3 regions of the Consotaella aegiceratis genome follow, and region 1 is predicted to be linked to each of the others. Evidence: predicted binding sites of a transcription regulator. Region 1 holds the regulator's gene; each other region holds the start of a gene.
What was found. The regulator LexA, encoded in region 1, represses DNA repair genes until DNA is damaged. The targets are predictions, from matches to a motif close to TGTTCNNNNTGTGTTCNG.
Positions count from the first base shown of each region.

Region 2: the regulator LexA is predicted to act here: its motif matches at 6,083-6,100, upstream of SMD10_RS02355 (glycosyl transferase family 2).
Region 3: the regulator LexA is predicted to act here: its motif matches at 2,869-2,886, upstream of uvrA (excinuclease ABC subunit UvrA).

Region 1 covers NZ_JAZHFT010000025.1:31,138-41,547, forward strand. Annotated here, with positions in the region: gene SMD10_RS16350 (peptidylprolyl isomerase) at 1-1,731, shown strand, start outside; gene trpD (anthranilate phosphoribosyltransferase) at 1,728-2,759, shown strand; gene trpC (indole-3-glycerol phosphate synthase TrpC) at 2,756-3,568, shown strand; gene moaC (cyclic pyranopterin monophosphate synthase MoaC) at 3,565-4,068, shown strand; gene SMD10_RS16370 (molybdopterin molybdotransferase MoeA) at 4,073-5,281, shown strand; gene lexA (transcriptional repressor LexA) at 5,355-6,110, shown strand; gene SMD10_RS16380 (ComEC/Rec2 family competence protein) at 6,367-8,616, opposite strand; gene gltX (glutamate--tRNA ligase) at 8,726-10,147, shown strand; gene gltA (citrate synthase) at 10,303-10,410, shown strand, end outside.
Region 2 covers NZ_JAZHFT010000002.1:161,645-172,054, reverse strand. Annotated here, with positions in the region: gene SMD10_RS02395 (cell wall hydrolase) at 1-540, shown strand, start outside; gene SMD10_RS02390 (AtpZ/AtpI family protein) at 847-1,245, shown strand; gene SMD10_RS02385 (F0F1 ATP synthase subunit A) at 1,328-2,077, shown strand; gene SMD10_RS02380 (F0F1 ATP synthase subunit C) at 2,148-2,375, shown strand; gene SMD10_RS02375 (F0F1 ATP synthase subunit B) at 2,453-3,061, shown strand; gene SMD10_RS02370 (F0F1 ATP synthase subunit B family protein) at 3,075-3,560, shown strand; gene rnhB (ribonuclease HII) at 3,855-4,475, opposite strand; gene SMD10_RS02360 (PA0069 family radical SAM protein) at 4,870-6,027, opposite strand; gene SMD10_RS02355 (glycosyl transferase family 2) at 6,161-6,688, shown strand; gene SMD10_RS02350 (4-(cytidine 5'-diphospho)-2-C-methyl-D-erythritol kinase) at 6,702-7,601, opposite strand; gene SMD10_RS02345 (tetratricopeptide repeat protein) at 7,612-9,438, opposite strand; gene SMD10_RS02340 (polyprenyl synthetase family protein) at 9,620-10,410, opposite strand, start outside.
Region 3 covers NZ_JAZHFT010000014.1:77,224-87,633, forward strand. Annotated here, with positions in the region: gene uvrA (excinuclease ABC subunit UvrA) at 1-2,731, opposite strand, end outside; gene ssb (single-stranded DNA-binding protein) at 3,026-3,541, shown strand; gene SMD10_RS11870 (5'-methylthioadenosine/S-adenosylhomocysteine nucleosidase) at 3,582-4,493, shown strand; gene SMD10_RS11875 (ABC transporter permease) at 4,534-5,487, opposite strand; gene SMD10_RS11880 (ABC transporter ATP-binding protein) at 5,477-6,415, opposite strand; gene SMD10_RS11885 (NEW3 domain-containing protein) at 6,412-7,590, opposite strand; gene SMD10_RS11890 (cation diffusion facilitator family transporter) at 7,808-8,776, opposite strand; gene SMD10_RS11895 (MarC family protein) at 8,800-9,459, opposite strand; gene SMD10_RS11900 (NAD-dependent epimerase/dehydratase family protein) at 9,573-10,410, opposite strand, start outside.

The DNA.
Region 1 (10,410 bases):
CAGGACTACGCCTTTGCCTATCAGCGGGCGCAGACGGCCTTGTCGCAGCAGATGGGGCGCCGCCTCACCCGCGAAGAGGCTGAAGGCTTCGGCGTCGATCAGCAGGTCTTGAGCCAGCTCATCGCCGATGCGGTTCTGGACGAACAGGCGCGCCGCCTCGGCCTCGGCCTTTCGGAAAGCCGGCTGGGCAGCCTGATCGCCGAGGATCCGTCGTTTCACGATCAGACGGGCGGCTTCTCGCGTCAGGCGTTTCGCCAGGTCCTGAGCTCGGTCGGGCTGAGTGAGGAATCCTACGTCCGCAATCGAGAAAACGCAGCGGTGCGCGGCCAGATCGTCGAGGCCGTGGCCGACGGAGCGATGCTGCCGCAGACCGTCGAGACGGCGGTCGGCCTCTATATCGGCGAACGGCGGACCGTCGACTACCTCGTGCTGCCGCCATCGCTGGTGCAGCCAGTGGCCAACCCGGACGACGCGGCGCTACAGGCCTATTTCAACGAGAAGAAAGCGGCCTATAAGGCGCCGGAATATCGCGGGCTCGCCTATGCCGAGCTGACGCCGTCGACGATCGCCGATCCGCAGGCGGTCTCGGAGGATCAGGTCAAGGAAGATTACGAGCGCAATGCCCAGCGCTTCACCACGCCGGAAAAGCGGCGGATCGAGCAGGTAGTGTTTCCGGACAAGGACGCCGCCGACGCGGCCCGAGCCGAGATCGACGGCGGCACATCGTTCGAAGATGTCGTCAAGGAAACCGGCCGGTCGATCGAGGACGCCGATCTGGGGCTCCTGGCGCGCGGCGACGTGCCGGACCAGGCCATTGCCGAAGCGGCGTTCTCTCTCGACCAGGGCGCAGTGAGCGATGTCGTCGACGGCATGTTCGGTCCGGCCCTGGTGCGGGTGACGGAGATCGAGCCCCAGGCGGTGCGCCCCCTCGCCGAGGTCGAACCGCAGATCCGCCAGGAACTGGCCCTGGAAAGCGCCACCGATGCCGTCTTCGCAGCCTACGACACCTACGAGGACGCCCGGGCGAGCGGTGCGACCTTCGAGGAGGCGACGCAAAAAGCCGGCATTCCGACCCAGTCGGTCGCCGCCATCGATCGCACCGGCCGCACGCCCGACGGCGAGGCGCTCGACCTGCCCGGCAAGGACGATCTGCTGGCGGCGGTGTTCGACAGCGAACCGGGCTTGGACAATCCGCCGATCAACATGCAGGCCGAGAGCGGCTATGTCTTCTACGACGTCAAGAGCATCGATCCCGCTCGGGACCGCACCCTGGACGAGGTGAAGGATCAGGTCGTCACGGACTGGAAGGCGGACGAGACACAGCGCCTGCTCGACGAAAAGGCCAAAGCCTATCTCGAGCGGCTGCAGAATGGCGAGGATCTGGCCGCGATCGCCGCGGACGCGGATCTGCAGCCGGCCTCGGCCGATGCGGTGACGCGGCAAACGGCGGTCAGCCAGCTGGGACAGGCCGGCGCCACGGCGGCCTTTTCGGGCGGCGTCGGCACGGCGGCCCAAGCTCCCGCGCCGAACGATTCGCGCATCCTGATCAAGGTGAAACAGGTCGCGCCGCCGGCCGATCCGCAGTCCAACGTGTCCGAGCAGCAGCGTCAGCAGTTGGCGACCACGATGGAGAACGATCTGTTCCAGAGCTACATCGCGCTGCTGCAGGGCGAGTATCCGGTTCGCGTCTATCCGCGTGCCGTCGAACAGGCACAGGGGATGCTGCGATGAGCACACAACTCAAGCCTCTTCTCGGCAAGGTCGCGGCCGGGGCGGCGCTCAGCCGCGCCGAGGCGGAAGAGGCCTTCTCGATCCTGATGTCGGGCGAGGCCACGCCGTCCCAAATCGGCGGCTTCCTGATGGCGCTTCGCGTGCGTGGCGAGACCGTCGACGAGATCGCCGGCGCCGTCTCGGTGATGCGCGCCAACATGGTGCCGGTCGAGGCGCCGAAAGAGGCGATCGACATCGTCGGCACCGGCGGCGATCATGCCGGAACGCTCAACGTCTCGACCTGCTCGGCATTCGTCGTGGCCGGCTGCGGTGTGCCGGTCGCCAAGCACGGCAATCGGGCGCTGTCCTCCCGCTCCGGCGCCGCCGACGTGCTGATCGCGCTTGGCGTCAACGTCGATCTGAAGCCGGCGGCGATCTCTCGCTGCATCACTGAGGCCAATGTCGGCTTCATGTTCGCGCCGGCCCACCATTCGGCCATGCGCTTCGTCGGTCCAAGCCGCGTCGAACTGGGCACCCGGACGGTCTTCAACCTGCTCGGTCCGCTGTCCAATCCGGCGGGCGTCCGGCGCCTGCTGGTCGGTGTCTTCGCTCCCGAATGGGTGGTGCCGATCGCCGAGACGTTGCGCGCCCTCGGGACGGAAGCGGCCTGGGTGGTCCATGGCGACGGGCTGGACGAGATGACGGTCTGCGGCTCGACCCAGGTTGCGACGCTGACCGACGGCCAGATCACCACGTTCACGCTCGAGCCGGAATCCGTCGGCCTCGAACGCCATCCCCTGGCCGGCATCAAGGGCGGCGACGCCGAGGCGAATGCCGCCGCGCTGCGAGCGGTCCTGGAGGGTAAGCCGAGCCCCTATCGCGACATCGTGCTGCTCAACACCGCCGGGGCACTGGTGATGGCGGGCCGGGCCGAGGACCTGCGCGACGGCATCGAGCAGGCGCGACAGGCCGTCGACCAGGGTGCGGCGCTCGCCGTCCTCGACAAGCTGGTCGCGGTCAGCAACGATGCGGCGGAGGCGACCGAGTGACCGACATCCTCAAGAAGATCGAAGCCTATAAGCGCCAGGAGATCGCAGCCGCCAAGGCGCGAACCTCGCTGAGCGAGATCGAGGCTCGGGCGAAAGCGCAGAGCGCGCCCCGCGGCTTCGCCGAGGCCCTCAAAGGCAGGCAGGCCGACGGCGGCTTCGCGCTCATCGCCGAGGTCAAGAAGGCGAGCCCGTCGAAGGGCCTCATCCGCGCCGATTTTGATCCGCCGATCCTCGCCAGGCAGTACGAGGCAGGCGGCGCCGCCTGCCTTAGCGTGCTGACCGATACGCCTTCGTTCCAGGGTGATCCCAGCTTCCTGACGGCCGCGCGGGACGCCGTGTCGCTGCCGGCGCTGCGCAAGGATTTCATGTTCGAGCCGTATCAGGTGGTCGAGGCCCGCGCCTGGGGCGCCGACGCCATCCTGATCATCATGGCCGCCGTGGACGACGCCTGTGCCGCGGAGTTGGAGGACACGGCTGCCGGTCTCGGCATGGACGTTCTCGTCGAGGTGCATGACGAGGCCGAATTGGAACGGGCGATGAAGCTGCGCTCGCCGCTGGTCGGCATCAACAACCGCGATCTCAAGACCTTCCATACCGATCTGGCCGTGTCGGAGCGCTTGGCGAAGCTCGTGCCCGACGACCGGCTGCTGGTCGGCGAAAGCGGCATCTTCACCCACGGCGACTGCCAGCGGCTTGCAGACGCGGGTGTTCGCGCCTTTCTCGTCGGCGAGAGCCTGATGCGACAGGCCGATGTCACTGCCGCGACCCGGCTGCTTCTGACCGGCGTCGAGGCGGGAGCCGCAGCATGACGGATACGCCCCAGGCCTCTGAGACCGGTCTGACCCATATCGACGCCAGCGGCCATGCGCGCATGGTCGACGTCGGCGAAAAAGTCGAAACGCAGCGCGTGGCGCGCGCCGAAGGGCTCGTTCTGATGACGCCCGAAACCCTGTCGCTGATCGTCTCGGGTCAGGCCGCCAAGGGCGACGTGCTGGCGGCCGCGCGCATCGCCGGCATCATGGCGGCCAAGCGCACCTCAGAACTGATCCCGCTGTGTCATCCGCTGATGCTGAATTCGGCGAAGGTGGACCTCGAAGCCGAACCCGCCCTGCCCGGTCTTCGCGTGACCGCGACGGTCAAGGTCGGCGGCAAGACCGGCGTCGAGATGGAAGCCTTGACCGCCGTCTCTGTCGCCTGCCTCACCGTCTACGACATGGTCAAGGCGGTGGAGCGCGGCATGACCATCACCGGTATCCGCCTGCTGGAGAAATCAGGCGGCAAATCCGGAACCTGGACTGCAGGAGCATAACATCATGATTTCCGTCGAGGAGGCGGTCGCCCAGCTCGTCGAAGGCGTGGAGCCGGCGTCGGGCACGGAAGACGTCGCCCTTCATGACGCGCTCGAACGCGTTCTCGCCACCGAGCTTCGCGCCACCCGCACCCAGCCCGATTTCGATTCGTCGGCCATGGATGGTTACGCCGTCCGCGCCGCCGATCTCGCCGATTTATCGCGGTCGCTCGAGGTGATCGGCGAGGCCGCCGCCGGCAGCGCTTTCGACGGGTCCGTCGGCAGCGGTCAGGCCGTGCGTATCTTCACCGGCGCGCCGGTGCCCGCCGGAGCCGACAGCATCCTGATCCAGGAGAATGCCGAGACGCTCGGCGATCGCCTGATCCGCGCCACCGCGGCGCCGTCTACCGGTCAGCACATCCGCCCGGCCGGCAACGATTTCGCTCAGGACGACATCCTGCTGTCCGTCGGCACCTGGCTGCGTCCGGGTGCCCTGGCCCTGGCGGCAAGCGGCGGCCATCCCATTCTGACGGTGCGGCGGCGTCCGCGAGTGGCCGTGCTGGCGACGGGATCGGAACTTGTGGCACCCGGAGAGCCGGTCGGTCCAGCTCAGATCGTCGCATCCAACGGCTATGGTGTCGCGGCCATCGTCCGGCGCGCCGGCGGCGAGATTCTGGACTATGGAATCGCCCCCGACGATCCCGCGAAGATCGCCGCCTGCGTCGATCGCGCGATCGACGAGCGAATCGATCTTCTGGTGACGATCGGCGGTGCTTCGGTCGGCGATCACGACCATATCGGTGCGGTCTTCGAGGCGAAGGGCGTTTCGCTCGATTTCTGGAAGGTGGCGATGCGGCCGGGCAAGCCGATCATGGCTGGGCGGCTGAACGGCATGCGGCTGATCGGGCTGCCCGGCAACCCGGCATCGAGCCTGGTGGCGGCCTCGGTGTTTCTGCGGCCGTTGGTGCGCGCGTTGGCTGGCCGGCAACCCGAACCCTTGACCCGAGTGGGCCGCACGGGCGTGGCGCTGCCCGCCAATCCGAGCGAACGCACGAACTTCCTGCGCTCCATATCGGAATTGTCGGCAGAGGGCGGCGCGATCGTGACGCCGATGGACCGGCAGGACTCCTCGCTCCTGTCGATCTATGCCCGCGCCTCGGCTCTGCTGATGCGGCCGGCTCAAGCGGCTCGTGCCGAAGCGGGGGATCCCTGCCTCTACGTCGACCTCGACTGACGAGTTCCGCTTGCGGAACACAACTAGAACAGCTAGATTTGTTCAGGTTTTGTTTTCGGAGGGATTCGCGGCGATGCTGACGCGCAAGCAGCACGATCTGCTGGTCTTCATTCATCAACGATTGAAGGAGGAAGGCGTGCCCCCCTCCTTCGACGAGATGAAGGACGCACTCGATCTGCGCTCGAAGTCGGGAATCCACCGGCTCATTACGGCGCTGGAGGAGCGGGGCTTCATTCGCCGGCTGCCGAACCGAGCCCGAGCCCTCGAAGTGCTCAAGCTGCCGGAGGGCATGCCTGAGCCCGCCAAGGCGAGAACCGGCTTCACGCCGAGCGTCATCGAAGGACGGGCACAGACCCCCAAGGCCGAAAGCGTCTCCCTGCCCCGCATCGGTGCGTTGGCCCGGCCGAGCCGCCCTGCGCCGGTCGAAGTGAGCGACGGAGCGGCGCTCAGCGTTCCGGTCATGGGGAGGATCGCCGCCGGCGTGCCGATCTCGGCGATCCAGCACCCGACTCATTCGATTCCGATCCCCGCCGACATGATCGGTGGCAGCGGCGAGCACTATGCGCTGGAGGTGAAGGGCGATTCGATGATCGAGGCCGGCATCCTCGACGGCGATACCGTGGTCATCCGTCGCTCCGATACGGCCACGCCCGGCGATATCGTGGTGGCGCTCGTCGACGACGAGGAAGCCACCTTGAAACGCTTCCGGCGACGCGGCGACCGCATTGCCCTGGAGGCGGCCAACCCGGCCTATGAGACGCGGATCTTCGGCTCGGATCGGGTGAAGGTACAAGGTCGGCTGATCGGGCTCATTCGCCGCTATTCCTAGAACGCCGCCCGTCGACCGAGGGCACGAATATCGTCGTGGCTCATCCATAGTCTTGCTCTATTGCAGGAACGCGGACACGGAGTGAGGTAACGGCTCCTCACAGCGTCATCCTCGGCCACCGTGCCGAGGATCCAGACCGCGTTGCCTGCCGCCGAGGCCGGATATCGGTCTACGCCGTAGCGCTGTGTGGCTGCCATCGTCTCCGGCAAGCATCAGCGCTCGGATCGATCCTGGAGATGGTCGATCGGCGAAGCTCTCAATCCTCGGATTTGCCGGCCTCGCCGTCAGCAATCTCCGGCTTTCGCCAATATTCCGGCCAGGGCGCCAGCCGATGGGCGTTCCACTCGGCGGGAACCGGGCCGATCGCCGTCTGCATCTCCGCCCGGCCCGTGGCCGGCGAGCGGGAAATAGCCAGTGATCCGGTGCGCCGCAGTGTCCTAAGCGTAACGAGAAGCGCGCCTGAGCGGCAGGCGTCCAGTCGGATCGCCCGTGCGACGATGGCGACGTCGGCCTCGTCGCAGGCTCGCCCGGTGAGTTCGTAGTCGTCGGTCCACACGATCGTCAGTCCCGAGCGGCTGACGGCGCGGCAGAAAGCCTCCTCGCAATCGAATGGCGAACCGGTGTCGGCGGTCGCCGTGCCGCCTCCATAGGCGCGCAGCCATTGGTCCGCGACGAACCCGTTGGGTCGCTCCTTGCGGAAGGAGACAGTGCCGTCCTCGGCGATCAGGGCCACCTCCTCGCCATCCTCGAAGATCAGCAATTCGGGCGGCGAGCCGGTCGCCAGCGCCAAAGCCAAACCGATGCCGGCCAAAGGCACCGCGATCCAACGCAGGCGGCTGGCGCAGAGGGTCGCCACCAGCAGAGCAGCCGTCAGCACCGCCAAGGCGAGCGGCGAGACGATCCCGCTCGCCGCGTCGGGCATATGGTCGGCCGTCAGGTGCGCGATGGCGAAGATCGCATCCAGTCCGATCGCCAGCAGATGCAGGAACGGCGCGTCGAGGCCAAAGGGCATCGCCAGCACGGACAACAACGCCAGCGGCATCACCCAAAGGCTGAAGATCGGCAGCGCCAGGAGATTGGCGACGAGGCCGAACGGCGCGAGGCGTTGGAAGTTATAGGCTGCGTAAGGCGCCGTGGCGACGCTCGCAATGAGCGACGATGCGGCGATGCCGACGAAAAAGAGTATCAGCTTTCGCCAAAGCGGCAGCGGCCCCCTCGACCGGGACGATCGCGCGGCGCGCCAGCGCGCGAAGCCGCCATAGGCCCCGACCAGCGCCGTGGTTGCGGCGAACGACATCTGAAAGCTCGCCGTCATCACGGCATGGGGGCCGAGAGCGATCACGATCAGCGCCGCGATGGCGACGTTGCGCAGCGTCAGGGCTGGCCTGTCGAAGAGGATCGCGAGCAGCATGACACCGAGCATGATGAAGGCGCGCTGCGTCGCCACGTTGGCGCCCGAGATGGCGAGATAGGCAGCGGCGACGACGATGGCGGCGGCGGCGGCCCATTTCTTGACGGGAAAGCGCAGCGCCAAGCCAGGAATGGCCGCCAGCAAGGCGCGAACCAGGGTCATCGCAAAGCCCGCCGCCAAAGCCATGTGCAGTCCGGAAATCGCCAACAGATGGGCGAGCCCGCTCTTGCGCAGCCACTCGGTGACGGTGTCGGGAATGCCGGACCGCTCACCGGTGACCAGCGCCGCGGCGACGCCGCCCGTGGCGCCGGGCAACACCGAGCGAATGCGCTCGGCGATGCCGAGATGCAGGCGCATGAGCTGCAGTGAAAGGTTTGACTGCAGCGTGTCTGATGCCGGTTCCGGCGCACCCAGGCTGAACCCGTACGCACCCAGCCCCTCGAAATAGGGCGAAAAGGCAAAGTCGTATCCGCCCGGATAGGCCGGGCCGGACGGCGGCATCAGGCGCACGAGGCCGCGATAGGTGCTGCCCAGCGGCAAGAAGCCGTGCCGGCTCGTCACCAGGATGCGGACCTCCTCGGGCGGCCGTGAGAGGTGGGGACGCTGCGTATCGGCGAGCCTTATCCGATAGCGCATCCGGCCGCGTTCGTCCTGGTCCCTCCAGACGACTGTGCCTTCGATCCGGGTGGTGACGTCGCCGGACAGGATCGTCGTCTCGGTGCGCTGCAATTCCCACTGGGCCAAAGCCACGCCGAGAAGCGCAAAACCGACGACCAGGGCCAAGCCGCTTCGCAGCGGCGCGCCGGACGTCCACCGCAGACTCGCAAGGCAGGGCACCGCGAGCCCAAGCGCCAACAGCGGCGGCCAGCGCCACGCCAAGCCATGCACCAGAACCACGCCGACGATCAGGCCGATGGGTGCCAGGGCAAAGCTGGAGCGCGCCGCCTCCTCGATCGCCATCGCGCGCGCCCACCAGCCCGGATCGGCCGTCGCCTCGGCATCGTCATGGCCGCCGACCGCGTCGACCCATCCGGCGCGCACGTTGCGGCGCCGGGCCGTGCTCGATGCGTAAAGATCGCGGTCGGCCGTACTCATCCCGCGCGTTCGCTGCCTTGTCTCTGCCGAGCGCTATGCTACACACCGGCACGACAAATCCGATCGAAAAAGATCGGCTGCCCTCATTTCTCATTCCCATGGAGTCGTCATGCCGGACCGCGTCGTGACCCGCTTCGCTCCCTCCCCTACGGGTTTTCTGCATATCGGCGGTGCGCGAACCGCTCTCTTCAATTGGCTCTACGCGCGGGCCAAAGGCGGCAGAATGCTGCTCCGGATCGAAGACACCGACCGCGAGCGATCCACCGAGGCCGCGGTTCAGGCCATCATCGAGGGGCTCGATTGGCTCGGGCTGAATGCCGACGAGCCACCCATTTCCCAATACGAGCGGGCGCCTCGGCATCGCGAGGTGGTCGATGAGCTGGTGCGCCGCGGTAAGGCCTATTTCTGCTACGCATCGCCTCAGGAGCTCGAGGAAATGCGCGAGAAGGCGCGCGCCGAGAAGCGCCCTCCCCGCTACGACGGTCGTTGGCGCGACCGCGACCCGTCCGAGGCGCCCGAGGGCGTCAAGCCGGTCGTGCGACTCAAGGCGCCGCTCGATGGCGAGACCGTGGTGCATGATTTGGTGCAGGGCGAGGTCCGCTTTCCGAACAAGGATCTCGACGATTTCGTTCTGCTGCGTTCCGACGGATCGCCCACCTACATGCTGGCCGTCGTGGTCGACGACCACGACATGGGCGTGACGCAGGTCATTCGCGGCGACGACCACCTGACCAATGCCGGACGTCAGACGCTGATCTACAACGCGATGGACTGGCCGGTTCCGGCGATGGCCCACATCCCGCTGATCCACGGCCCCGATGGGGCCAAGCTTTCCAAGCGCCACGGCGCGCTGGGTGTCGAGGCCTATCGCGCCATGGGCTACCTGCCGGTGGCGCTGCGCAACTACCTCGTTCGCCTCGGCTGGAGCCATGGCGACGACGAGATCATGACGACGCAGGATATGGTCGCCTGGTTCGACGTCACCGGCATCAACAAGGGTGCTGCGCGGTTCGACTTCGCCAAGCTGGAAGCCATCAACGGCCATTGGATCCGCCAGTCCAGCGATGCGGATCTGGTCGAGACGCTGATGTCCGAGCGCGACGTGCTGCCGAATGGCGAAATCCTGAAGCGGCGGCCGGACGCAACCGTGCGCGAGCTTCTGGCCGCCGCCATGCCGGGGCTGAAGGAACGCGCAAAGACCCTGGTCGAGCTCGTCGACGGGGCGGCTTTCCTGTTTGCCGAGCGGCCTCTGGCGATGGAGGAGAAGGCCCAGGCGATCCTGGATGACGGTGGGCGCGACATCCTGCACGCCCTGTTGCCGGATTTCACCTCGGCTCCCGAATGGACTGCAGAGGGGCTGGAAGGCATCGTGCGCAGTTTTGCCGAAGAGCAGGGCCTCAAGCTCGGCAAGGCGGCGCAGCCGCTGCGGGCTGCGTTGACGGGTCGCACGGTCTCGCCGGGGGTGTTCGACGTGCTGGCCGTGCTCGGTCGCGAGGAGGCGCTGGCACGTCTACAAGACCAGGCGGTCTGACCTAGATACCTTGATCTATTGATCCGGGAGGAGCCCCGCGGCCTCACGGATTGCTACAACTTGTTACCGACAACGCTTTGCGATAATCCACAATCGGCAGGAAGTTGCTCTGTTCCGCAGCCCGCCGGTCGCGGCCTTTAAAGAAGGGGAGATATATGTCGAATCAATCAGCCAAGTTGGGTTTTGGGGACAAAGAGTTCGACTTCGCTGTCCGGCAGGGAACTATCGGGCCCGAGGTTATCGACATCTCGTCTCTGTATAAA
Region 2 (10,410 bases), on a different contig from region 1:
GCGGAGGAACGCGGCACCATCGCAACGCTGTTCGAGAAGATCCTGAAGGAGCCCCAGGCGCCGTTCGTGCCGCCGCTGGAAGCCGGCGATCATGCCTGGGCGGCGACGCCGCTGCCGGCTTCGGCCTTCAGTGAGCGCGAGCAGACCTGCCTTGCCAACGGCATCTATTACGAGGCGCGCGGCGAATCGGAGCTCGGGCAGGCGGCGGTCGGCCAGGTGATTCTGAACCGGGTTCGCAATCCGAGCTTTCCCAATACGATCTGCGGCGTCGTCTATCAGAACAAGGACTGGCGCAATCGCTGCCAGTTCTCCTTCGCCTGCGACGGACGGCGCGACCGTGTCAGCGACCGCGACGCGTGGGAGATCGCCAAGCGGGTGGCCGATCAGGTCAGCAAGGGCCAGATCTGGATCAACGAGGTCGGCTCCGCGACCCATTACCACGCGACCTACGTAAAACCACGCTGGGCACGCGCCATGGAGCGGGTCGACCGCATCGGCCAGCACATCTTCTATCGCACCTTTGGTGGCGGCTGGGATTGATACGGCTTTCCGATCGATCGGGTCGGGAGAGATATCGAGCCTGCGCGGCGTTAGCGCGTCTTGAAATCCGGTCTCCGAAGGGATCGTCGGGATTTCGGAGAACTGTTCGCCGGCTTTTAGCCTGAGGGCCGCTGAGGCCAGCCCGCGGGCAAGCCGAATCGCCAGCCTGCCCTATTTTCTGTGCCGACACTTGATGATACCCGAACCATGCCGCTCAGGCGGGACATGTTTCGGGAAGGCGGCTCGACACGAGGCCGCGCGGATCGGGGAGCACGAATGTCGGCGGACGATCGCGACCAGACGGCCATGGGCAAGGACGCCGAGGCTTCTCACGCAACGCCCCTCACTGAACGGCAATGGGAGGCACGCCGCAACACGCTGGCCGAACGGTTGTCGGCGCAGCGCGCCAAGACCGCGAAGGTCAAACCCCCTCGTCGCGGCGCACCGGTCATGCAGGGCATGGCACAAGGAATGCGGCTGGCCAGCGAGTTCATCGGCGGCATCTTCGTCGGTGGTGCCATCGGATACCTGATCGATCGTGTCGCTGGAACGTTGCCGATCGCTCTCATCGTCTTTCTGATGCTCGGTTTTGCGGCCGGAGTCCTGAATGTCGTGCGCTCCGTATCGGCGGAGAAGGCCCATCAGACCGGCGATGCTGCACCGCAAAAGGCCGGGCAAACGTCCGAAAAGCCCGCCAATGATTGAAGAGGGGTGTTGCGAATAGCGGTTGGGCCGGTTATGGCAATGCGGCTTCCTTAAGCCCTAAAACCGTTGAAGGGTGTGCGTTTTGGCAGTGGATCCGATCCATCAATTCCAGATCACGAGGCTGATCCCGATTGAGATCGGCGGAGTCGATCTCTCCTTCACGAACTCCTCGCTTTTCATGGTCATTACGGCCGGACTGGCGGCAGGTTTTCTCTATTGGTCGACGAGCGGCCGTGGCCTGATCCCCAGCCGCGTGCAATCCATCTCGGAACTGCTCTACGAATTCACGGCGGGGATGCTGCGCGATGCCGCCGGGACGCAGGGAATGCGCTTCTTTCCCTTCGTCTTCGCCATCTTCACGTTCGTGCTGCTCGCCAACCTGATCGGTCTGTTTCCGTTTTTCTTCACGATCACCGCCCACATCATCGTGACGTTTACGCTGGCGATCACCGTGATGGCGGTGGTGACCGGCTACGGCATCTATAAGCACGGCCTGTCTTGGTTCCGCGTGTTCGTGCCGTCCGGCGTCCCGCCCGTCATTTTGCCTTTCGTGGTGCTGATCGAGGTCATTTCCTACCTCTCGCGCCCGGTTTCGCATTCCGTTCGACTGTTCGCCAACATGCTGGCGGGCCATATCACGCTCGAGGTTTTCGCTGGCTTCGTCGTGTCTCTGGGAACGCTGGGCGCCTTGGGCGTGACCGGCGCGATCCTGCCGCTGTTCATGGTGGTGGCGTTGTCGGCGCTGGAGCTCATCGTCGCCGTCCTGCAGGCCTATGTTTTCGCGATTCTGACCTGCATGTACCTCAACGACGCGGTTCATCCGCATCACTGATTCCACCCAAACCGCGGTCGATCCGTCGGCCGCCAACCCACCGCACGATCAAAACCCGAAGGAGAAAATGATGGACGCGGAAGCTGCACGTTACCTCGGCGCAGGCTTGGCTTGCTTCGGCATGGGCTTCACGGCGCTCGGCCTCGGCAACATGTTCGCAAACTACCTCGCCGGCGCATTGCGCAACCCCAGCGCGGCGGATGGCCAGTTCGGCCGCCTCATCTTCGGCTTCGCCGTGACCGAGGCGCTCGGCATCTTCTCGCTGCTGATCGCGCTGCTGCTCCTCTTCGTCGGCTGACGATTGCGGGCTGGTGATCGCGGTTCAGGCCGGTTGGCGATTTCGTCGCCGACCGGCCGATGGAGCGGGAGACGAGAATGTTCGTGACTGAAGCCTTTGCTCAGACGGAAGCGCCGGAAACCGGTCACGCGTCGCCGTCCGATGACGGCGGAGTGACGCACGGCGAGGTCGTGCAAGTCGAAGGCGGCCACGAATCCGGCGTCTTCCCGCCGATGAATTCAGAATTTTTTGCGTCCCAGATTCTCTGGCTGGTCATCGTCTTCGGCGCCTTTTACATGGTGCTCGACCGCGTGATCGTACCGCGCTTGTCCGGTATCCTGGAAAATCGCAGGGACCGGATCGCCTTCGATCTGGAAGCGGCCGAACAGATGAAGGCCGATGCCGACGAGGCCCAGGCTGCCTACGAACAGGAGCTGGCCGAGGCTCGTCAGCGGTCGCAGGAGATTGCCCAGTCCGCGCGCGACGCGGCCCGCGCCGACGCCGATCGCGAACGGGCCAAGGCCGAGGCGGAGCTCAACGACAAGCTCGCGGCGGAACAGGCCCGGATCAACGAGATCAAGGCATCGGCAATGGCCAATGTCGGCGAGATTGCCGAGGATGTGACGGCGACGATCCTGCGGGAGGTCGCGGGCCTCGACGTTTCGCAGGAGGAGGCACTGGCGGCGATCCGCTCGGTGCAGGCCTAGGGAGTAGCAGTCAATGTTTGCAGAAGCGGCATTCTGGGCGACCGTCGGCCTGCTCGTTCTGGTTGGCGTGGCCGTTTATTTCAAAGCCCCGGCCATGATGATTCGGTCTCTCGACGCTCGTGCGGATCAGATCCGCAACGAGATCGAGGAAGCGCGCGAGCTCAAGGAAGAGGCCAAGCAGCAGCTGGCCGAATTCCAGCGTCGCCGCCGCGAGGCGGAAGACGAGGCTAAGGAGATCGTGGCTTCGGCCAAGCGGGAAGCCGACGCGATCGTCGAAGAGGCACGCGTCAAGAGCGCCGACTATATCGCGCGTCGCACGACGATGGCTGAGATGAAGATCTCCCAGGCCGAAGCTGACGCGGTGGCCGACGTGCGGTCTTCGGCCGTCGATATCGCCATAGCCGCAGCGGCCAAGCTGATCGCCGAGCGCAACGGCGCGGCGAAGGACGACCGGTTCTTCGAGCAGTCGATCGCCGAGGTCCGCAAGCGGCTTCAGTAGTCCGGCGGACCTCGTCACGGACGGCCGTCATGGCGGCTGCCGAAATTCATTCTTATCGAATTGGCGAGCGGCCCGTCGGGCTGCTCGTTTTCGTTTGGAGCCGTCGACGCGGACGTTCGCCTCTATTGCAGGTGCCGTAGGCTCGCGGCTTCGCGGCAATCTCTCGCGGTCGGCCTGCTTCATCCGTATCGAAGGAATGGGAAGTCCATTGCGGCGGCGTCATCGTCGGCCGTCGCGTCGCTGATCCACTCAACGTCGGGTGCCGCCGCTATCTCTTGAGCGGCTTCCTTTGCCTCATTCTGCCGCGGCAAGAAGATCGGGGCGCAGGGGTCTGAAGCTCATGCGGTGGATCGAGCAGGGACCGAGCCGGCGCAGGGCGTCGAGATGCTCGGCCGTGCCATAGCCCACATGACGGCGAAAGCCGTACCCCGGAAACACGTCGCAGGCGCGCCGCATCATGGCGTCGCGTACCACCTTGGCAACGATCGACGCGGCGGCGATCGACACGGATCGCGCGTCCCCGCCGATCACGGCGGTCCCCCGGCTGCCGACGCGCGGCGGCACGTCCCGGCCGTCGATCAGGACGTGGCAGGGTTGCTCGTCCAATGCGGCGAGCGCGCGGGTCATGGCGATGAGCGTGGCGCCCCGGATGTTGTAGCGGTCGATTTCCAGCGCGTTGGCGGACGCGAACGACACCCGCGCAACGGAAAGCAGCTCGGCGAAAAGGGCTTCCCGCACTTCGGCGGTGAGCTTCTTGGAATCGTTGAGCCCGGCCGGAATACGCTTCGGATCGAGAATCACCGCGGCGGCGACCACCGGTCCGGCGAGCGGCCCGCGGCCCACCTCGTCGACCCCCGCGACCAGCCGTGCACCCTTGGCCAGCCGTTCTTCCTCGAGGGTGAAGGTCGGCGCCAACACTTCGATCCTGGCGGTCTTCGGCCGGGCCTGCTTGGCGCCGGCCGTATCCTTCGTGCGCGCTGCGGCGGCCGCCTTGCCCGCCGCCTTCGGCTGGGGCGAAGAAAAAAGAGAATCGGAGGAATGGCGAGTCATGATGCGGCAAGACTCGCGCATTCTCCGATTCTCCACAAGGCCCGCCGCATCGAGGGGTGGGGATGAGCGGGCGAATGTTTGCCTCCGTCGGGCATCTCACACAGCCCGTCCGAGCACCGCTTTGCGACCGCAACACCGGTGCCGGTTCGGCCGGTTCGGCGTATAAATTTGTCGCCGCTCGATCCGGCAGCATCCCAACTTTAGCCTTCGGCCGGGATCTGTGCGCCCGGCCGGAGCCCGGCAGACGACAGCAGTGCTTCTAGAGCAGGGACAGTTGCACGCCGCTGCCCTTCGGAGCGGTAAAGAGATCGGTGCGCAACGGCGTGCGACCCCGGTTCAGGCCGAATCGCTCGGAGGCGATCTCGAACCGGCGTTTAATCTGAAAGGCGTAGGGCCCCTTGCCGCGCATCCGCTTGCCCCATTCCGAATCGTAGTCCTTACCGTCCCGCATGGAGCGGATCAGCGTCAGGACATGCCGGTACTTGTCGGGATAATGGCGCAGCAGCCAGTCCTTGAAGATGGGGCTCACCTCTAAAGGCAGCCGCAACAGGATATAGCCGGCCTCCTTGGCCCCGGCGGTGGCGACCGCCTCCAGCAGGCGCTCGATCTCGTGATCGGTGAGTCCCGGGATGATCGGCGCGGCCATCGCCATCGTCGGAATTCCGGCCTCGCTTAGGAGCCGGATCGTTTCCAGGCGCTTTTCCGGCGTTGCCGCTCTCGGCTCCATCGCGCGGGCGAGCGTCCGGTCGAGCGTCGTCACTGACAGAGCGACCCGCGCCAGGCCCTTGGCGGCCATCCGCGACAGGATGTCGATGTCGCGTGCGACGAGCGCCGACTTGGTGACGATGCCGACCGGATGGTTGGCCGCCTCCAGCACCTCCAGGACCTCGCGCATGACACGCCAAGTCTTCTCGATCGGCTGATACGGGTCGGTGTTGGTGCCGATGGCGATGGTGCGCGGCTGATAGGTCGGCTTCGACAGCTCGTCCTCCAGAAGTCGCGCCGCATTCGGCTTGGCGAACAGTCTGGATTCGAAATCGAGGCCCGGCGACAGTCCCATATAAGCGTGGGTCGGCCGGGCGAAGCAGTAGACGCAGCCATGCTCGCAACCACGATACGGATTGATCGACCGGTCGAAGGAAATGTCCGGAGAGGTGTTACGCGTGATGACCGTCTTCGGCCGCTCCACCTGAACCTCGGTCTTGAAGGCGGGCAGTTCGTCGAGCGTCTGCCAGCCGTCGTCGAAGACGTGGCGGGACATCGGCTCGAAGCGCCCCGACGGATTGACGCCGGCGCCCCGCCCGCGCCGCCGGTCGAACCCAACCCGAAGCCCGGACTCGGCAATGATGTGGTTGGCGATATCGACGCCACCCGGCGCCGAGAACGCGGCGCTGTCGGCGGCCTGGACCTCTTGCATGGGATTACCTCCCGTTTCGGGTCTAGTGTTGTGAACAAAGTCCTAACATCGAGATGAGAACATTACAAGAACATTCTTGCGGCCGGTTTGTTCCCGCTGTTCATGGAACCGTCATTTGGATAGACGGGACGTCATGTTGAGCGTCTTGATCGAAGTGGGTGAGGAGCCCGGGCCGCTGGCCGCCAGCCTTCTCTCGCTGGTGCCCGGAGCCGTCGAGGGAATGGTGCGCGACGTCGTGGTGCTGGATCGCGGTCTCGGCGAAGAGGCGCGTGCTGTTGCGGAGGAGGCCGGCTGCCGGATCGCCGAGGGGGAGAGCATGGCCGGTACGATTTCGGCGGCGCGCGGCGAATGGCTTTTGTTGCTATGCGTCGGTGCGCGTCTCAGTCCCGGCTGGATCGAGGCGGTCGGCAACCACTTTTCGTTCGGACATGGAGCCGGGCCGCGTCCGGCGCGGTTTTCCAGGTCGTGGGAGGGCCGCGGGCTCAGCCGTTTCCTCGATCCGTTCGCGTGGTGGAGCCCGCCGCTTTCCTGCGGCCTGATTTTGTCGAAAGGCCAGGCGCTGTCGAAGGCCGGAAACGCGCGCTCGCTCGCGGATCTCGCCAAAGGCGTGGCCTCGGTGCGCCTCGATGCGGCGATCCGTCCCTACGCCGCCCAGCCTTAGCGTCCGGTACTCGTTACCCCGTCCCGCGCAAAGTGCTCGGCAATACCCACCAATGCGGATGCTCGGCACCGATCGCGGTGGCCGCGTCGTGCGCGGCATCCTTCGTCGCAAACAGGCCGAAGATGGTGGCGCCGGAGCCCGACATGCGCGACAGAAGGGCGCCTGCCTCAGTCAGCGCCTTGCGGGCCTCGTCGATCGCTGGCGCGATCGAGAGCGCCGGCTCTTCGAGATCGTTGCGCGCCCCCGCCAGGTAGGCGACCAGGCTCTCGATCGTCGGCCAGCCGCCGGCGACCGACGGGAGCGGCGCATTCTGCCGTTTCACGAGGCGACGGAACACCTCCGGCGTCGCGACCGGGACTCCCGGATTGACCAGGACGACGGGAACCCGCGGAAAGGCCGGCAGAGCCTGCCCGATTTCGCCGACCCCTTGAACGCGCGCGGGATGTCCGGCCAGGCACATCGGCACGTCGGCTCCAAGGCCCAGGCAGGCCGAAGCGAGATCGTCGCGGAGCCCTGGATCGGCTTCTGCGAGAAGCGCCAGCAGCGCCGCGGCGTCGGCCGACCCGCCGCCGAGGCCGGCGGCGACCGGCAGGCGCTTTTCGAGGGTGATGGAAAGGGGACCGATGCGGGTGCCTCGGGTGGCCGCGCAGTGGCGTGCCAGGTCAAGTGCTCGCATCACGAGATTGTCGGCCGCCACGCCGTCCAGGGCGGGCGCGAACGGCCCGATCAGGGTCAGTCGGTCGCAAGCGGATGGAGCGACAGCGAGCCGGTCGCCATGCTCTGCGAAGGCGACCAGGCTGTCGAGTTCATGAAAGCCGTCGGCCCGTCGGCCCGTCACATGCAGCGCCAGATTGACCTTGGCGGGCGCAAAACCTTGGCGCTCCGCCGAGCGGGTTGGGTCGACCGCGCTCACGGCCTCGGCGTCAGTCGGCGCTCTGCGGCTGGGCTACGGGCTTCTCGGCGTTGGACGCACGATCGTCGGTCCGGTCGGTGCCGGCAGGCGCGTCAGGCCGTTTCTCGACCGGTCCGAGCCCGTCCTGCAGCTTTTCGGCGATGCTCGTCATCTGCTCCGGCTCGGGTTTCGGATCGCCGCCCAAAGCCCGCTGCCATTGAAAATGCGCCTCGCGCTTACGGCCGACCCGCCAATAGGCATCGCCCAGATGATCGTTGATCGTGGGGTCGACCGGATTGAGCAGAACCGCCCGCTCCAACTGCTCGACGGCATCGTCGAAGCGGCCGAGCCGATAATAGGCCCAGCCGAGCGAATCGATGATGTAGCCATCGTTCGGCCGCAGATCGACAGCCGTCTTGATCATCTCCAGGCCTTCTTCCAGGTTGCGGTTCATATCCACCCAGGAATAGCCGAGATAGTTCAGGACTTGCGGCTGGTTCGGCACCAGCTTGAGCGCCTGGCGGAAATTCGGCTCCGCCTTGTCCCATTCGCCCAGCCGCTCGTAGGCGATGCCGCGCTGATAGAACACGTTCCAGTTCTGCTCGTCCGTGTCGTCGGCGAGGTCGACCGCCTTGTCCAGCACCTCGGCCGCGCCGGCATAGTCCTTGTCGGCCGCGAGCACGTCGGCAAGCGCCAGATGAGCCTGAAGATCGTCCGGATATTGCTCGAGCGCGCGCCGAAGATGGGTCTTCGCCTCGTCCTTGCGCTCCGCATACCAGAGGTCGAGGCCCATCTGCAGATCGGCGTTGCGCCGTAGGGCCGAATCCTCCGGGATCTTCTCGTAATAGGAAATCGCCTGGTCGAGGCGATCGCCGCGTTCGGCGATGCCGGCCAGGGCCGTCAGCAACGTATCGTCGGCCGGCGCGATGGCATGAGCCAGCTGGAAGTAGAGAAGCGCGACCTGCTGACCCTCGCCGCGATTGATGGCCTGGCCGAGAATGTAGAGGGTTTCGGCCACTCCCTGGCGCACGCTGGTCACGGGCGCTTCGATCGTCTCGCCGGCCTCGATGCGCTCACGCAGGCGCAGCAGCGGATCGTAGGCGGCGGCGATCGCCAGACCCTTGTCGATCGCGGCAAGCGCGGCGTCGCGCTGGCCTTCGCGAGCCTCGATCCGGGCGAGCGCCTCGGCTGCGGAGAGATAGGCATCGGGCGAGGTGCGGGCGTCCGTCTCGTCGTCGAGCACGGCGTTCAAGGCCTGGCGGGCGATCTCGCGCCGTTCGGCAAAGCCGGCCATCAGGCCCTTCTGGTACTGGTTGAAGATCGGGTACCAGGGCACCCCCTCAAGCTCGTCCAGACGCTGCAGGGCCTTGTCCACATCGCCGGCGCCGACCTCGGCCCAGGCCGACAGATGGCCGAGCAGCAACGCATCCAGGTCGCTGAGGTCGCTGATGTCGAATTCTTTCAGGGCGCTGTCGAACTGGCCCCGGCGCAATGCATCGATGCCCATGGCGATCCGGGCGACCTTGCCGGCCTCGGTCGAATCCCGAAGCTTTGCGGCGAGTTGCACCCCCTCGTCGAACCGGCCTGCGGCGAGGAAGGCGAACATGGCGTCCTGCTGCAACTCCGGCGCAGTCGGATCCATCTTCAGCGCCTGCTCGTAATAGTCGGTGGCGGCCGTCAGATCGCCGGCCAGCTGCGCCGCCTTGGCGGCCAGGTAGGCGCCGGAAAGGCTCTGGGTTCTCAGATCGATGCGCGGCGTCTGGGTGCTGTCATTAGCTGCGGCCGAAGCGCCGCCGACGGCGGATGCGATGGCGAGGGCACCGACGCAAACCAGCGGAAAAAGGCGCGATATCTGCACGTTCCGTTCCTTCCGAGAGGTGTCGCGCGGCAACGTTCGCGAATGCCGCATGAAAGCGCTGTCTTTGCTGGTCGGACGGCAGCGCTTCGACGCGCTGTCCTCTCCGCCAGGACTGTCCGTTTTGAATGCGCACCATGACGATTTTGCGACTCAGGGCAAGGCCCGTGGTCGGCTCGTCGGGTCAGGTGACGCGGTCGATACAGAATTCGACCACCTGAAGCAGCGCATCGCGGCTCTCCGAGGCAGGCAGCGCCTCCGCCGCCTGATAGGCCAGACCGCCATAGTGGCGAGCCCGCGCGACCGTATCGCGCAGCGCGCCATGACGCTGCAGCAGAGCCGTGGCCTGGGCGAGCGCGCTCTCGTCCGTGCGGCCTTCCTCCATCGCCTCGCGCCAGAACGCCTTTTCGGAGTCGGTCCCGCGCTGATAGGCGAGGATGACGGGCAGAGTGATCTTGCCCTCGCGGAAGTCGTCGCCGGTGTTCTTGCCGAGCATGACCGACGTCCCGCCATAGTCGAGAACGTCGTCAACGAGCTGGAAGGCGAGGCCAAGATTGAGGCCATAGCTGCGCATCGCCTCGCGCAGGGCAGTGCCCGCATCGGCGATGACAGGCCCGACCTCGGCGGCCGCGGAGAACAGCGCCGCGGTCTTCGCCTCGATCACCGAGCGATAGTCGGCTTCGGTCGTGGTCAACTTCTTGGAGGCGGCGAGCTGCCAGACCTCGCCCTCCGCGATCACGGCGGAGGCGTTGGACAAGATTTCCAGGGCGGTCAGCGAGCCGACTTCGACCATCATCTTGAAGGCTTGGCCGAGCAGGAAGTCGCCGACCAGCACGCTGGCCTGATTGCCCCAGATCATCCGGGCGGACTGCTTGCCCCGGCGCAGATCGCTCTCGTCCACCACGTCGTCGTGGAGCAGTGTGGCGGTGTGCATGAACTCGACGCTCGCCGCCAGCTTGATATGGCCCTGGCCGC
Region 3 (10,410 bases), on a different contig from region 1:
CGATCAGCCAGTCGGCGGTCTTGATGACCTCCAGATTGTGCTCGATCACCACCACCGTGTTGCCCTTGTCGACGAGCCCGTGCAGCACCTCCAGCAGCTTGGCGACGTCGTGGAAATGCAGGCCGGTGGTCGGCTCGTCGAGGATGTAGAGCGTGCGGCCGGTCGCCTTGCGCGACAGCTCCTTGGCGAGCTTGACGCGTTGCGCCTCGCCGCCCGAGAGTGTGGTGGCCTGCTGGCCGACCTTGACGTAGCCGAGGCCGACCTCCTTGAGCATGGCCAGCTTGTCGCGCACCGCCGGCACCGCGGCGAAGAACTCGACGCCTTCCTCCACCGTCATGTCGAGCACATCGGCGATCGACTTCTCCTTGAACGTCACCTCCAGCGTCTCGCGATTGTAGCGCTTGCCGTGGCAGACATCGCAGGTGACGTAGACATCGGGCAGGAAGTGCATCTCGATCTTGATGACGCCGTCGCCCTGGCAGGCCTCGCAGCGCCCGCCCTTCACGTTGAAGGAGAAGCGGCCTGGCTGATAGCCCCGCGCCTTGGCCTCCGGTAAGCCGGCGAACCAGTCGCGGATCGGTGTGAAGGCGCCCGTATAGGTGGCCGGGTTGGAGCGCGGCGTGCGGCCGATGGGCGACTGGTCGATGTCGATCACCTTGTCCAGGTGTTCGAGGCCCTCGATGCGGTCGTGCTCGGCCGGAATGTCGCGGGCGTTGGAGATGCGCCGCGCCGCCGCCTTGAACAGCGTCTCGATAAGGAAGGTGGACTTGCCGCCGCCCGACACGCCGGTGACGCAGGAGAACAGCCCGAGCGGAATCTCGGCCGAGACGTTCTTGAGGTTGTTGCCGCGCGCGCCGACGACCTTGAGCGCCTTGCCCTTCTTGGGCTTGCGCCGGTTTTCCGGCACCGGGATGCCGAGCGCGCCGGAGAGATACCGGCCGGTCAGCGATTTCGGATGCGCCATGATCTCGGCGGGTGTGCCCGAGGCGATGACCTCGCCGCCGTGGATGCCGGCGGCCGGACCGATGTCGACGACGTAGTCTGCGGTGCGGATCGCGTCCTCGTCGTGCTCGACGACGATCACTGTGTTGCCGATGTCGCGCAGGTGCTTCAGCGTTTCGAGCAGGCGCTCGTTGTCGCGCTGGTGCAGGCCGATCGACGGCTCGTCGAGCACGTAGAGCACGCCGGTCAAGCCCGAGCCGATCTGCGAGGCCAGGCGGATACGCTGGCTCTCGCCGCCCGACAGCGTGCCGGACGATCGCGACAGGGTGAGATAGTCGAGGCCGACATCGTTCAAGAAGCGCAGACGCTCGCGGATCTCCTTCAGGATGCGCGCGGCGATCTCGTTCTGCTTGGCATTGAGCTTTTCGGGCAGCGCCGCAAACCAGTCGTTGGCGGCGCGGATCGACAACTGCGTGACTTCGCCCACGTGGCACCCGGCGATCTTCACCGCGAGCGCCTCCGGCTTCAGGCGATAGCCGTTGCAGGCCGGGCAGGGCGTCTCCGACATGTAGCGATCGATCTCTTCGCGCACCCAGGCCGAATCCGTCTCCTTCCAACGACGCGCCAGATTGGGCACCACCCCCTCGAAGGTCTTGGTGGTCGAATAGGAGCGCAGGCCGTCATTGTACTTGAATTCGATCTTCTCCCGGCCCGTGCCGTTGAGGATCGCGTTCTGCGCTTCCGCCGACAGATCGCACCAGCGATCGGTCTGCTTGAAGCCGAAGCGTTTGCCGAGCGCGTCCAGCGTCTGGCCGTAATAGGGCGAGGAGGACTTGGCCCAGGGCGCGATGGCGCCGGCCTTCAGCGTCCTGTTGTCCTCCGGCACCACGAGCGCCGGATCGATCGCCTGCTGGAAGCCGAGCCCGTCGCAGGTCGGGCAGGCGCCGAACGGATTGTTGAAGGAAAACAGGCGCGGCTCGATTTCAGGGATGGTGAAACCCGATACCGGACAGGCAAACTTCTCGGAGAAGATGATTTGAACCGGCTTGCCGTTCTCGTCCTGGCCGTCGGCCAGTTCCGCCACCGCCAGGCCGTCCGCCAGTCCCAACGCCGTTTCAAGGGAGTCGGCCAGACGCGCGCCGAGGTCCGGACGCACCACGATGCGGTCGACCACCACCTCGATATCGTGCTTCAGCTTCTTGTCGAGCGAAGGCGCGTCGGCGATGTCGTAGAACTCGCCGTCGATGCGCACGCGCTGGAAGCCCTTTTTCTGGAGCTCCGCCAGTTCCTTGCGATACTCGCCCTTGCGGCCACGCACGATCGGCGCCAGCAGATAGAGCCGGGCACCCTCGTCGAGCGCCAGCACCCGGTCGACCATCTGGCTGACGGTCTGGCTTTCGATCGGCAGGCCGGTCGCCGGAGAATAAGGCACGCCCACGCGCGCGAAGAGCAGACGCAGATAGTCGTAGATCTCCGTGACGGTACCGACCGTCGAACGCGGGTTCTTCGACGTCGTCTTCTGTTCGATGGAGATCGCCGGAGACAGCCCGTCGATCTGGTCGACGTCCGGCTTCTGCATCATCTCCAGGAATTGCCGGGCATAGGCCGACAGGCTCTCGACATAGCGCCGCTGGCCTTCCGCATAAATCGTGTCGAAGGCGAGCGACGACTTGCCCGAGCCGGACAAGCCGGTCATGACGATCAGCCGGTCGCGCGGAAGGTCGAGATCGACATTCTTCAAATTGTGCTCGCGCGCGCCGCGAATGGAGATCTGCTTCAGTTCCGCCATGGCCTGCCAGAAAATAACGATGAGGGGCGCTGCCGCCGGGATTTCGCGGCCGGTCCGATGCCATAGATAACGATCCGTTCGCCGATTGGGAGGGGGCCGCGAAGCGAAACGGACTCATCAACGGCTCTTGCGTGGTAGGGAACATAATGCGAACATGATGGCGCCGCAATGCCCAAACGGCGCCTGTGGAAATCTCGCCGAACGACGCCTCGCCTTTGTTCGGCGGGCGCCATTGCTCTATGGTGGGCGCGACCGGGCGGATCGCCCGCAAAGGATAAGTTGGAGTGTGACCGAATGGCTGGCAGCGTGAACAAGGTGATCCTGGTCGGAAATCTGGGGGCCGATCCGGAAATCCGCCGGCTGAACTCCGGCGACATGGTGGTGAACATGCGCATCGCCACCTCCGAAACCTGGCGCGACCGCCAGTCCGGCGAGCGCCGCGAGCGCACCGAGTGGCACAACGTGGTGATCTTCAACGAAAACCTCGCCAAGGTGGCCGAGCAGTTCCTGAAGAAGGGCTCGAAGGTCTATGTCGAGGGCCAGCTGCAGACCCGCTCCTGGGACGACCAGTCCGGCCAGAAGCGCTACACGACCGAGGTGGTGCTGCAGCGCTTCCGCGGCGAACTCCAGATGCTCGACGCTCGCGGCGAAGGCGGCGGCTCGGGTGGCGGAGGCGGAGGCGGAAACTACTCCCGCGGCGGGAGCGGCGGCGGCGGGTATGATCGCCAGGACGATCGCGGTGGCGGTGGCTATGGCGGCGGGGGCGGCGGTGGCTCGTCGCACGACCTCGACGACGAAATTCCGTTCTGAGCCGGGCCTCGTGATGGAAGACAACAGGCTGGGGGCTGTCTTGCGCTTAACGACGTTCTCCATCGCGCTTTTGGCGGCCTCGACCGCGATCTCCGCTCCTGATGCGCTCGCCCAAGAGGCCTCCGATGCGCCGATGATCGCGGTGATGTCGGCGTTCGAGCCGGAATGGCAGAGCCTCAAGGCAGCCGTTCAAGACCCGCAGGAAGAGACCATCAACGGCAACCTCTTCGTCACCGGCACGCTGGAGGGGCAGGACGTGGTCCTGTTTCTTTCCGGCGTCTCGATGGTCAACGCGGCGATGACGACGCAACTCGCGCTCGACCATTTCGACGTCTCCTCGATCGTCTTTTCGGGCATCGCCGGCGGCGTCGATCCGGAGCTCTCGATCGGCGACGTCGTCGTCGCGGACCGGTGGGCCGAGTATCTGGAGGCCGTCTTCGCCCGCGAGACCGCGGACGGCTACGAACTGCCGAGCTATGCCGAGGAGATCTTTCAGAACTACGGGATGATGTTCCCGCAGAAGGTCGGCGTCTTCGCCGACGGCCATGACGGGCTGGAAGAACGCTTCTGGTTCCCCGTCGACGGGAAGCTGCTGGACGTCGCCCGCCAAGTGGCTGGCTCGGTCGAACTCGAGGATTGCAACGCCGACAAGGCCTGCCTGACGCAGGCGCCGAAGATCGTCGTCGGCGGCAACGGCGTGTCGGGCATGGCCTTCGTCGACAATGCCGATTTCCGCCAATACGTGTCCGACACGTTCAGCGCCAAGGTGCTCGACATGGAAAGCGCCGCGGTGGCCCACGTCGCCTATGCCAACGGCGTGCCCTTCATCGCCTTCCGCAGCCTGTCGGATCTTGCCGGCGGCGGCGAGGGCGAAAACGAGATGGGCACCTTCTTCAGCCTGGCGTCGGAAAATTCGGCGCGGGTGGTCCGCGCCTTCCTCGCGGCAATGTAGCAGGGATCGGCGGCGCTACGGCCGCCGATCCCGGCTCTCGTCAGGTGCGGATTTCCTGCCGCTGAAACGAGACGTAGGCGATGGTGTAGACAAGCATCATCGCCGCCACGAGGCCGGAGAGTTGCGGCCAGATCAGCAGCGCGCTCTGCCCGAAGGGCAGCGGCGAACCCATCAGCGCCCCCTGCAACTGGTTCAGGAAGACGATCCCGAGCGAGCGCGTCGACGGGTCGAGGAGCGCTGTGGTGATCTCGCCGTAGAGCGTGTTCGGCGAAATCCGGGCGATCGCCTGCTGAGTCTCCACCAGATGCAGCGTCGCGACCGGATCGAACGGATCGGCCGGTACGACGATGCTCGCCACCAGCGGCGCCAGCATGCCCCAGAAGATCGAGAACAGAAGCCAGAGCGTCAAAGCGGCGAGGGCCGAGGTCGCCGGTGCCCGGAAGACCGTGGAAAACAGCACGGCCACGGCCAGCCAGACGCCGGCGTAGATGAGCGAGGCGAACAGGAAGGCAATCCCCCGCAGGATCTCCTCGCCGGACGGCGGCAGCCCCAATGTCAGGATGCCCATGCCGGTGACGAGCAGCCACAGCGTGACGAGACAGATCGCGATGACGAGCAACCCGCCGAGGAATTTTCCGGCGAGCAGTGCATCGCGATAGATCGGTTGCGACAGGATGCGGCTCATCGTTCGCCGGCTGTATTCGCCGTTCACCGCGTCGAAGCCCAAGGCGATGCCGACCAGGGGCAGCAGGAAGCCCAGGAAGGACACGAACGAGGGCAGGGGCTCCTTGGCCGTGGTGAAGAGGTGCAGGAAGAGGAACGAATCCTGGCTGACCATATCCTTGATCTGCCCGATCGCGCCGTAGATCGAGCCGATCGCCGTCAGGATGACGAGCAGCATGACGAGATGCATGCGCGCGCTCGTCATGTGGTCGGCCGCCTCCTTCAGGGCGACCGTGGAAAGCCCCGTAAAGGGCGAGCCTTCACGCTGCATGATCCACCTGTTCAAAGTAGTTGGCATAGACTTCGTCGAGGCTCGAGCGGCTCATGGAGAGCTGCTTGAGATTGCCGCCCGCCGCGACCACGGCTCTTGCCAGATCGCCGCGAAGGTCGCGGCTCGCGTCGATATGCACGAGGCCGGACGGCAGCGCCGCGGCGCGCGTAAAGCCGGGAATGGCGGCTGCCGCCTGCGCCACGTCGCAGCCTTCGGCCTCGACCTCCACAACATAGGCGCCGCCGAGAACCTGGCTGGCCAGGTCCGGGACACGACCGACCAGCCCGACCCGGCCGCGATGGAACAGCGCGACGCGCGTACAGATCGCCTGCACCATGGTCAGCAGATGCGAGGAGAGCACGATCGTCATGCCCTCGCGCGACAGCCGGCCGATCAGATCGAGCAGCTCCTGCGTCGATTGCGGGTCCAGCCCCGACGTCGGCTCGTCGAGAATGGCCACCTCGCAGCCCTTGACCAGAAGCTCGGCGATGCCGAGCCGCTGTCGCATGCCGTGCGAGTAGGTCGAGACCCGGCGTCCGGCCACGTCGGCAAGGCGCACGCGATGCAGTGCCTCGTCGATGCGGCCAGCCGCTTCGGCACGGGGGATGCCGGCGAGCCGCGCCGTGTAGGCCAGGTTCTCCTCCGCCGACATGGTGTCGTAGAAGCCGACCGAGTCCGGCAGATAGCCGACCCGACGCTTGACCTTGAGCGGTTCGCGCAAGGGATCGAAGCCGAGCACGCGAACCTGCCCCGCCGAGGGCTCAGTGAGGCCGAGGAGCAGCAGGATGGTGGTGGTCTTGCCGGCACCGTTCGGGCCGAGCAGGCCGAACACCTCACCGCGCTCGATGGTGAGATCCAGCGCGTCGACCGCGACGACGCGGCCGTAGCGCTTGGTGAGGCCCTTGGCCTCGATGACTGGCGCGCTCATCGCCGGCCATACCGGGTGACGGAGAAGCCGAGGACGACGACGGCCGCGGCAATCACGCCGAGCCCACCGATGCCCCACAGCGTCGAGGTGGTCACGCTCACGCGGAAGTCGGCGCTATCGGATGTCCCGTCGCCGGAGGCGCGCATCGTCACCATGTAGTCGCCTGCGATCGCCTTGTCCGACGGGGTCACATGCGCCACGACCTGCTGGTTCTGCTCGGGCGCGAGCGCATCGATGGTGGCCGGATCGAACGCGACCGTCCAGCCGGACGGCGCGCTGGCCGAGAGCTTCACCGCCTTGGCCGGGGCCGTGCCGCTGTTGCTCACAGTGAAATTGAACGTCGCTTCCTGGCCCGCCTCGGCCTTTCCCGAGAGCCGGCCGTCCGGCCCGGTTAGAGACACGGTGGGCTGTCCGGTGATGTCGAGGGCGAGTTGCGCCTGGCCCTGGATGTCCCCGTTGGCGGCCGCGACCGCGACCGGATATTGGCCGGCGTTGACGGTCTTAGGCGGCGTGACGGAGAGCTTGACCGCCTTGTTCTCGCCGGCCTTGATCGGCAGGCTCGTCAGTTCCTGGCTGCCGTATTGCTCCTTGAAGGTCGCTTCGAATCCCGGCGGGGTCTGAGCCAGGAGGTTGAAGGTGGCGTCCTCGGCGCTCGAATTGGTGATGGTGAGGTCGAAATCGAAGTTCGAGCGCGGCGTGCCGACGAGTGCGGGAAGCTTCGGCTCGACCTTGACCTCGGCGGGTTCGGCCTCGGCCAGCGTCATCTTGACCGGCAGCGTCAGGGTCTGGCCGGCATCGGTTTTCGCACTGACGGTGAAGGCGTAGCTTCCCGGCTTGGCGGTTTTGGGTTCCGTCAGCTTGAGGTCCAGCGAGCGGCTGTCGTCCGGGCCGACCATCGCGGCCATCACCGGCTTGCCTGCTCCGTCGATTTCCCACGACCAACCGTCGGGCAAACCCGCGACTGCAAACTCCACCCGCGCTGGCGGCATTCCGGCGTCGGTCAGCGTTAGCGGGATCCGAACAGCGTCGCCGATGCGCTCGGTCAACTCCGGAAAATCGGTCGTCAGCCAGAGGCCGATCGGCTTGGTGGGACTCTCCTGAGCAAAGCTCGTTTGGGCAAACAGGACCATCCCCGCGGCGAGGGTCGCCGCGGGCAAAAGCGGAACGCGGATCATGCGGATCACTCCCGACTGATTTGCAAGATGCTGGAAGCGGTCCTGGCAGAATGGGCGGGGCCGCCTCGATGACGGTGTAAGGTTTTGCGACGACCGTGACCAAAATCCGGCACAAAAAGGCCGCCGCGGATTAAATCTTGGTCATATTCGGGCCGAAGTCAGGCGACCGAGGCGGCTCTGATGAGGAGGACGGGGGCCGGCTAAGGGCCGAGCGACATCAGTCCAAGTTAGCCTCGGCCAGTTCCATCCGCCGATGCGCCTCGCGCGACTGCACTTCGATATAGAGCCGCCGGATGATCGGAAACTTGGCCTTTACCTCGGCTTCGAGCTCGCTCACTGCCGCCTCGACGTCCTGCGAGAGCACGTTGTCCCTGAAATCGCAGCTGGCGGTCAGCAGAACGTCGTTCGGCCCGAGGTGCAAGGTCCGCAACTCGTTGATGGCAATGATCTCGGCATGGCGCTCCATGGCCCGGCGCACGGCGGTCTCGATCTTGTTGGAGGCCGCCTCGCCGATGATCAGTCCCTTGACCTCGATCGCCAGGAAAGTGGCCGTCGCGGCGAGCAGGATGCCGATCAGGATCGAGCCGATCGGGTCGAAGACGGGATTGCCCGTCGCCCAGGACAGGCCGACGCACACCGCCGCGATCAGCACGCCGACGCAGGCCGCGCTGTCTTCGAACAGGACCACGAAGACCGACGGATCTTTCAGGTCGCGGAAATCGGCGATCAGTCCTTCGCCATTCCGACGCTTCTGGAACTCGCGGAACGCGACGCTCCACGAATAGCCTTCGAAACAGAAGGCAAGGCCGAGAACGACCAGCGCGACGATCGGCGCCTCGATGGCCGACGGCTCCTCGGTCAACAAGCCTTCGACGCCCTCGAACACCGAAAACCCTGCACCTAGCCCGAAGATGAGGATCGCCACGATGAAGGCCCAGAAGTACACTTCCACGCCATAGCCGAACGGGTGGCGGGCGTTGGCGGGCTTCTTCGCCCGATGAAGTCCGAGCAGCAGAAAACCCTCGTTCGCGGTGTCGATGAAGGAGTGGATGCCCTCCGCGAGCATCGAGGACGAGCCGGTGAACAACGCCGCGATCAGCTTGGTGATGGCGATCCCCACATTGGAGGCGATCGCGGCATAGATCGTCTTGCTGCTGCCGCCATCGTGTCGCCGGGAGCGCGCCATTCAGGTCTCCGATCTGTTCGAGTCTACGTCGGATCGTTTTGCAGGAATGCGATGAGGCCGTCGTTGGTTCGCATCAGCTCCTTGGCGCCGTCGGCCACGAACTGGACGGCGAGGGCGGCCAGCACGACCCCGAGGAGGCGGGAGATCACGGCTCGGCTGGTCGGTCCGAGCAGGCGTTCGACCGTGTGGGCAAGCGCCAGGACAGCAAAGGACAAGGCAAGGGCCGCGGCGATGACGAGGATGAGCCCCAATTGGCCCGCGAGGCTCGGCAACGCACCGGCCAGGAGAATCACCGCCGCGATCGCCCCCGGGCCGGCCATCAGCGGGATGGCGAGCGGAAAGGCCGCAATGTCGTGCTCCGGGTCGTCGACGGCTTCCTCCGCGCTCTTTTGTTTGCGCTCGCCCCGTTTCTCGAACACCAGTTCGAAGGCGATCCAGAACAGGAACACGCCGCCGGCTACGCGGAAGGCGCCGAGCGTGATGCCGAGCGCCTCGAGCACGGTCAGACCAGCCACGGCGAACACCGACAGGATGATGCCGGCGATCAATGAGGCCCGCAATGCGATGGCGCGCCGGTGAGCCGCCCGTACGCCGGGCGTCAACGCCAGGAAGACCGGCACCAATCCGAGCGGGTCGATGATGACGAACAGCGTCACGAAGCCGTTGACGAGGAGGTGCAACATCCGGCTGCGTTAGAACGGCCGGCATCGGACTGCAAGGACGATCGCCGAAACGCTCGAGTCGGATCGGTGCGAAGCCCAACTGTCTGCCGAGCCGAGAGGCGAACGGCGTCCGTTCAAACGCGCCGCAGCGCGAAGAATTCGTCCTCGGCGCGGTAGTCGAACAGCTCGAACGGATAGGCCGCCAAGCCCGGGAAGAGCGTGCGCCAGCGAGCGCCGTCTTGAGCCGTCAGCCAATCGCAGGTCGGACCGACGGCGTCCTGATAGATCGTCGCGGGGCCGTAACCCAGCGCGAGCGCCCGGCTGGTATCGAGCGTGAAGGGCGAGGGGACCGACCAGGGTGTCCATCCGACCGAGCCGCCGCTCTCCGGCGTTTCGATCGGCATCAACCGGCCCTCATAGCCGAGGTGCGTGGCGATCGCGGTTCCGATCTCCGCAACGCTCGGCGCCTCTGGATCGGCGATGTTGAGAATATGCGTCTTCGGTGCGTCGAGCACGACACCGATCAGCCGGGCGATGTTTGCCGCCGCCGTGCTGTGGAATTGGCTTCGCCCCTGATAGGCCAGTGGGATGGCCGGACGCCGGTCGAGCATGCGCTTGACGAACCACCATTCGCGCGGATGGGTGGAATACGGCCCGTAGATCGCGGCCGGGCGCAGGATCGTGACTGGTTGCCGGGCATGATCGAGCAGGCGGCGTTCCAAGGCAACCTTGCGGGTCGAATAGGTTTCGGGACCCGGCTCGACCGTTGGCTGGGCTTCGTCGATCGGGCCCAGAAAGATCGGAAACCCGTTGTCGCGGGCTTCGTCCAGGGTGCGCCCGGCATCGTCCCGATAGACGCTCGATGACGAAATGACGACGAAAGCGCCGACAGCCTGCTCGATCTCCAACAACTGATCGGCATGAGTCTCGGTGAAGGCGATGGTGTCGATCAAGGCGTCGGTGCCCTCCGCC